DNA from 3 places in the Streptomyces sp. NPDC056480 genome. Region 2 is predicted to be linked to each of the others. Evidence: riboswitches for the same ligand, from Rfam matches in the RefSeq annotation. Region 2 holds a riboswitch; each other region holds the start of a gene.
The links. Region 2 has a riboswitch for thiamine pyrophosphate ahead of thiO (glycine oxidase ThiO). Riboswitches for the same ligand answer to the same signal wherever they lie in the genome.

Region 1 (2,193 bases), on a different contig from region 2:
GCGTCCTTGGCCACCGGGTTGACGAACATCTGGAGCGGCATGTCCTCCTGGAACCTCTTCGAGATCAGGAAGTCGATCAGCGCCTTGCCGCCCTCGGGGTTCTTCGCGCCGTTCAGCAGGCCCGCGAACTCGGTCTGCCGGAAGCAGGTGCCGGTGGAGACCCCGGTGGGGGCCGTCTTCGGCTGCGGCTCGCCGTAGAGCACCTCGACCGGCGGGCTGGAGGCGTACGACACGACGAGCGGCCGGTCGCCCTTGGCCTGCTTGCCGCCTGCCGAGCCGGAGAACTCCTGGTTGTAGGCGAGCTCCCAGCTGTCGACGGTCTTCACGCCGTTGGCCTTGAGCTTCTTCCAGTAGTCCTGCCAGCCCTCGTCCCCGTACTTCGCGGCCGTACCGAGGAGGAAGCCGAGGCCCGGGGAGGACCGCTCGGGGTTCTCGACGACGAGCAGGTCCCGGTACGCCGGCTTCGCCAGGTCGTCGAAGGTCACCGGAGGGGCCAGCTTCTTGTCGGCGAAGTACTTCTTGTCGTAGTTGACGCAGATGTCGCCGGAGTCGATCGGCGTCACCCGCCGCTGCTCCTTGTCGAGCTGGTACTCGGCCGGGACGCGGTCCAGGCCCTTCGCCGCGTACGGCACGAAGATGCCGTTGTCGAGGGCGCGGGACAGCAGGGTGTTGTCGACGCCGAAGAAGACGTCGCCCTGCGGGGAGCCCTTGGTCAGGATCTCCTTGTTGACGGCCTCGCCCGCGTCGCCGCTCTTCAGCACCTTGACGGTGAAGCCCGTCTGCTTCGTGAACTCGGCCAGCACCTCCTTGGAGGCGTTGAACGAGTCGTGGCTCACGAGGGTCACGGTCTTCGGCGCGGGCGCGCCGGACTTGCCGGCCGCCTCGCGGACGTCGTCCGTGCCGCAGGCGGCGAGGGTGGTGACGCCCAGCGCCGCGACGAGCGCGGCGGCGGCGGCCTTCTTGATGCTCACCGGATTGGTGCTCACTGAGATTCCTCCTGGGTATGTCCAGGAAGAGACGCGGCCCTGCCCACGACCGGCGGACCGGACGCGGGCAGGGCGCAACAGCTTGAGTTAACGACCGAACTTCCTACCCAGAATGACCTGGGCAAGGTTCAGAGGGTCTGCGGTCCTACGGTGACCGCACTCTCAGCGCTGTGGCGCTCCCCTGTCGGAATATGGAGATGTGTTCGACCTCAGAGTACAAGGTCAGCGCTCGGCGGCCGCCAGCTGTCCACAGGCACCGTCGATCTCCTGGCCGCGGGTGTCCCGCACGGTCACCGGGACGCCGTGGCGGGCGATGGCCTCGACGAAGGCCTTCTCGTCCTCCGGGCGCGACGCCGTCCACTTCGAACCCGGTGTCGGGTTCAGCGGGATCAGGTTGACGTGCACCCGACGTCCCTTGAGCAGCCGGCCCAGCAGGTCGCCGCGCCAGGCCTGGTCGTTGATGTCGCGGATGAGCGCGTACTCGATGGAGATCCGGCGGCCGGACTTCTCCGCGTACTCCCAGGCCGCGTCCAGGACCTCCCGCACCTTCCAGCGCGTGTTGACCGGCACCAGGGTGTCCCGGAGCTCGTCGTCCGGGGCGTGCAGCGAGACCGCGAGCCGGCACTTGAAGCCCTCGTCGGCGAACCGCAGCATCGCGGGCACGAGCCCGACGGTGGAGACGGTGATTCCGCGCTGCGAGAGCCCGAGACCGTCCGGCTCGGGGTCGGTGAGGCGCCGGATGGCACCGACGACCCGCTTGTAGTTCGCGAGGGGCTCGCCCATGCCCATGAACACGATGTTGGAGAGCCGCGCCGGTCCCCCGGGCACCTCCCCGTCCCGCAGGGACCGCATGCCGTCCACGATCTGGTGCACGATCTCGGCGGTCGACAGGTTCCGGTCGAGCCCGGCCTGCCCCGTCGCACAGAACGGGCAGTTCATCCCGCAGCCGGCCTGCGAGGAGATGCACATGGTCACCCGGTCCGGGTAGCGCATGAGCACCGACTCGACGAGCGTGCCGTCGTGCAGCCGCCACAGGGTCTTGCGGGTGGTGTCGTCGTCGCACGAGATGTGCCGCACCACGGACATCAGATCGGGCAGCAGCTCTCCGGCCAGCTTCTCCCGCGAGGCGGCCGGGATGTCCGTCCACTCGGCGGGATCGTGCGCGTACCGCGCGAAGTAGTGGGTGGACAGCTGCTTGGCGCGGAAG
Region 2 (2,193 bases):
GTAGCGGGCGGAGGGGAAGGAGGCGCAGTCCCCGACGGCGTACACATCGGGCAGGCTGGTGCGCAGCCGCTCGTCGGCGGTGACGGCGCCGCTCGGGTCGAGGGCGATCCCGGAGCCGGTGAGCCATCCGGTGGCGGGGACCGCGCCGATGCCGACGACGACGGCGTCGGCGGGCAGCTCGCGGCCGTCGGCGAGGACGACCCTGCCCGGCGTACCGGGCTCGACGGTGCGGACGCGCGCGTGGGTGAGGAGTTCGGCGCCGTTCTCGCCGTACCACTCGGCCATGGGGGCGGTGACCTCGGCGGGCAGGGCCCCGGCGAGGGGGCGGTCGGCGGCCTCGACGACGGTGACGGCGCAGCCGGCCTCGCGGGCCGCAGTGGCGAACTCCGCGCCGATCCAGCCGGCGCCGACGACCACGACGCTGTGCCGGCGCTCCAGGACGGGCCCGAGGCGGACGGCGTCGTCGAGGGTCCGCAGCAGATGGACCCCGGGGACGCCTTCGGTGCCGGGCAGGGTGACCGGCTGGGCGCCGGTGGCGACGACCAGGACGTCGTACGCGACGGGCCCGGCCTCGGTGTCGATCTCGTGGTCGTCGGCGCGCAGCCCGGTGACGTCGAGACCAAGGCGGAGTTCGATGCCGAGCTCCTCGAAGTCGATGTCGAAGGCGGAGCCCTCGGCCTTGCCGAGGAGGACGGCCTTGGAGAGCGGGGGCCGGTCGTAGGGCTGGTGGGGCTCGGCCCCGATGAGGGTCACGGTGCCGGTGAAACCCTGTTCGCGCAGGGCGACGGCGGTCTGGACGCCCGCCATGCCGGCGCCGACGATCACGACGTGCTGCTGTGCCTGCTTCTGCTCGCTCACCCGACCACCTTACGCATCTGACGAACCGTCAGGAAGGGAGGGGTCTGCGGCCCCCCGGAGGCGGAAGCTAGTGTGGCGGGCGTAAAGCACTCGCGGGAGCCCGGACGCACCGGGCTGAGAGGGAGGCTGGAACGGCCTCCGACCGTACGAACCTGATCCGGGTCATGCCGGCGAAGGGAGGGGCTGGACGCCCATGCGTTCTTCCGAAGTCCATGTGTCCGAGGGCCGGGTGTCCGGGGCGGACGCACCGGACACCACCGCATCCGCGGCGGACGTGCCGGGCACCGCTGTGCCCGCCTCGGACGCACCGGATGCCACCGCGCCCGACGCGGACGTACCGGATGCCACCACGCCCGACGCGGACGCACCGGATGCCACCGCGCCCGACGCGGACGTACCGGATGCCACCACGCCCGACACGGACGCACCGGATGCCACCACGCCCGACGCGGGTCGGTCCGCCGCGGCGTCCGACGGCCGCGGGGCCGCTGCCCGCGGCGCCGACGTCCTCGTCGTCGGAGGCGGCATCATCGGCCTGGTCACGGCCTGGCGGGCCGCGCGACGCGGCCTGCGCACCGCCGTGGTCGACCCGGCCCCGGGCGGCGGCGCCGCCCACGTCGCGGCCGGGATGCTCGCCGCCGTCACCGAACTCCACTACGGCGAGGAGACCCTCCTCGGGCTCAACCTCGCCTCCGCCGCGCGCTATCCCGCGTTCGTCGCCGAGCTCCAGGAGATCACCGGCCACGACGTCGGCTACCGCGCCTGCGGCACCCTCGCCGTCGCCCTCGACGCCGACGACCGGGCCCACCTGCGCGAACTGCACGCCCTGCAGACCCGCTGCGGACTCACCTCGGAGTGGCTCAGCGGCCGCGAGTGCCGCCGCCTCGAACCGATGCTGGCCCCGGGAGTGCGCGGCGGGCTCCGGGTGGACGGCGACCACCAGGTCGATCCGCGCCGGCTCGCCGCCGCGCTCCTCCTCGCCTGCGAACGCGCCGGGGTGGCCTTCCACCGCGAGCTCGCGCAGAGCCTGACGGCGGTACGGGACCGGGCGCGCGGTGTCGTGCTCGCCGGCGGCGGGGAACTGACGGCCGACCAGGTCGTCCTCGCCGCGGGCAGTCTGAGCGGCCGCCTCGCGGGGGTGCCGGACGAGGTGCTTCCGCCGGTGCGCCCGGTGAAGGGCCAGGTGCTGCGGCTGCGCGTACCGGCCCCGTACGCCCCCTTCCTCTCCCGGACGGTCCGGGCCGTCGTCCGCGGCAGCCACGTCTACCTGGTGCCCCGCGAGAACGGCGAACTCGTCGTCGGCGCCACCAGCGAGGAACTCGGCTGGGACACCAC
Region 3 (2,193 bases), on a different contig from region 2:
ATCATCGCGGCGCCGATGCCGGAGGTGATGTGGTCGTACGCGGGCGCGACGTCCGTGGTCAGCGGGCCGAGCGTGTAGAACGGCGCCTCCTCGCAGATCTCCTGCTGGAGGTCGATGTTCTCCTTGATCTTGTGCATCGGGACGTGCCCGGGGCCCTCGATCATCGTCTGCACGTTGTGCCGCTTGGCGATCGTGTTCAGCTCGCCGAGCGTGCGCAGCTCCGCGAACTGCGCCGCGTCGTTGGCGTCCGCGATCGAGCCGGGGCGCAGCCCGTCGCCGAGCGAGTACGTGACGTCGTACGTCGCGAGGATCTCGCAGAGCTCCTCGAAGTGCGTGTAGAGGAAGTTCTCCTTGTGGTGTGCGAGACACCAGGCGGCCATGATCGAGCCGCCGCGCGAGACGATGCCGGTCTTGCGGCGCGCGGTGAGGGGCACGTACGGCAGGAGTACGCCGGCGTGCACCGTCATGTAGTCCACGCCCTGCTCGGCCTGCTCGATGACCGTGTCCTTGTAGATCTCCCAGGTCAGGTCCTCGGCGCGGCCGTCGACCTTCTCCAGCGCCTGGTAGAGCGGCACGGTGCCGATGGGCACGGGGGAGTTGCGCAGGACCCACTCGCGGGTGGTGTGGATGTTGCGGCCAGTGGACAGGTCCATGACCGTGTCGGCGCCCCACTTGGTCGCCCAGGTCATCTTCTCCACCTCCTCCTCGATGGAGGAGGTGACGGCGGAGTTGCCGATGTTGGCGTTGACCTTCACCAGGAACCGCTTGCCGATGATCATCGGCTCGATCTCCGGGTGGTTGACGTTCGCCGGCAGCACCGCGCGCCCCGCGGCGATCTCCTCGCGTACGACCTCGGGGGAGACGTTCTCCCGGATCGCCACGTACTCCATCTCCGGGGTGATCTCCCCCCGGCGGGCGTACGCGAGCTGGGTCACGGCCTGGCCCTCGCGGCCGCGGCGCGGCACACGGGGCCGGCCGGGGAAGACCGCGTCGAGGTTCTTCAGTCCCCCGCCGCGCGGCGAGGTGTGCTTGATGCCGTCGTCCTCGGGGCGGGCCGGGCGGCCCGCGTACTCCTCGGTGTCGCCGCGCGCGATGATCCAGTTCTCGCGCAGCGGCGGAAGGCCCCGCCGTACGTCGGTGTCGACGGTGGGGTCGGTGTACGGGCCGGACGTGTCGTACAGCGTGACGTCCTTGCCGTTGGTGAGGTGCACCTGACGGACCGGCACCCTGAGGTCGGGGCGCGAGCCCTGGACGTACCCCTTGTGCCAGCCCGGCGTACGAGCGCCGTCGGCAGAGGTGTCGTCCTGCTCGGAGGCAGGCGTGCGTGCATCCTGAATGGTCATGAGACCGATCTCCCTACGCCGGCATTACCCGGTAACAGGTTCGGCGGTCGGCGCAGCCTCCTCCCGTACGTACATTCAGTACGCGCGTACGGTGATCAGCGCCCTCTCAGCCCGGTGCTCCGAGCTCCCGCGTGTGCAAAGGTGTCACCACGCTAGCGTCATCCCTGGCGTGCTGAACAGTGGGCCCCCGCCGTTCTTGCGATGATCGGTCGGTGACTTCCCCCCAACAGACTCCCGAGCCGCACGGCCACGACCAGGATCGCAGCCCCCACGGGCATGGTTCCGCGCACGGATCCCAGGGATCGCACGGACCCGAGGGATCGCATGGATCCCAGGGATCACATGGATCGCACGGGCACGGTCCGGCGCACGGATCGCATGGATCGCACGGTTCGCACGGGCACAGCCACAGCCATGGGCCCGCCACCCCGGTGTCCCGGCATCTGCGCAGGGTCATCGCCGCGATCCTGATCCCCTTCGCCACGGCGGTCGTGGTCGGGCTCGTGGTCCTGTGGCCCGGTGGCACCCCGGCGCACGAGCGCACCGGCGTCGGCTTCGACCGGCAGACCGAGCAGGGCAAGGTCGTCGCCGTCCAGCAGGTGGACTGCGCCTCCGTGAACGCGGGGCAGGTCCCGCCGACCGGTGACACCTCGACCCCGTCGGGACGCGAGGCGGTCAACGCGCAGCAGGGGGAGTGCGCGAAGGCGACGATCGAGGTCACCAGCGGTCCGGAGAAGGGGCGTACGTTCACCGAGATCGTGCAGCCGGACGCGCCGCGCCAACTGCACGAGGGTCAGGGAGTGGTGGTGGCGTACGCCCCCGACGCCCCGCGCGATCTGCAGTACTCCGT

Region 1: linked by a shared signal. The riboswitch ahead of ACFQ79_RS24490 (thiamine ABC transporter substrate binding subunit) and the one ahead of thiO (glycine oxidase ThiO) in region 2 are both predicted to bind thiamine pyrophosphate.
Region 3: linked by a shared signal. The riboswitch ahead of thiC (phosphomethylpyrimidine synthase ThiC) and the one ahead of thiO (glycine oxidase ThiO) in region 2 are both predicted to bind thiamine pyrophosphate.

The regions. Positions count from the first base shown of each region.
Region 1 is NZ_JBHTSA010000060.1:22,453-24,645, forward strand. Features, by position in the region: gene ACFQ79_RS24490 (thiamine ABC transporter substrate binding subunit) at 1-971, opposite strand, end outside; TPP riboswitch at 1,069-1,179, opposite strand; gene rlmN (23S rRNA (adenine(2503)-C(2))-methyltransferase RlmN) at 1,209-2,193, opposite strand, start outside.
Region 2 is NZ_JBHTSA010000044.1:55,746-57,938, forward strand. Features, by position in the region: gene ACFQ79_RS20635 (NAD(P)/FAD-dependent oxidoreductase) at 1-858, opposite strand, end outside; TPP riboswitch at 941-1,054, shown strand; gene thiO (glycine oxidase ThiO) at 1,052-2,193, shown strand, end outside.
Region 3 is NZ_JBHTSA010000001.1:168,686-170,878, reverse strand. Features, by position in the region: gene thiC (phosphomethylpyrimidine synthase ThiC) at 1-1,343, opposite strand, end outside; TPP riboswitch at 1,337-1,484, opposite strand; gene ACFQ79_RS00795 (YibE/F family protein) at 1,523-2,193, shown strand, end outside.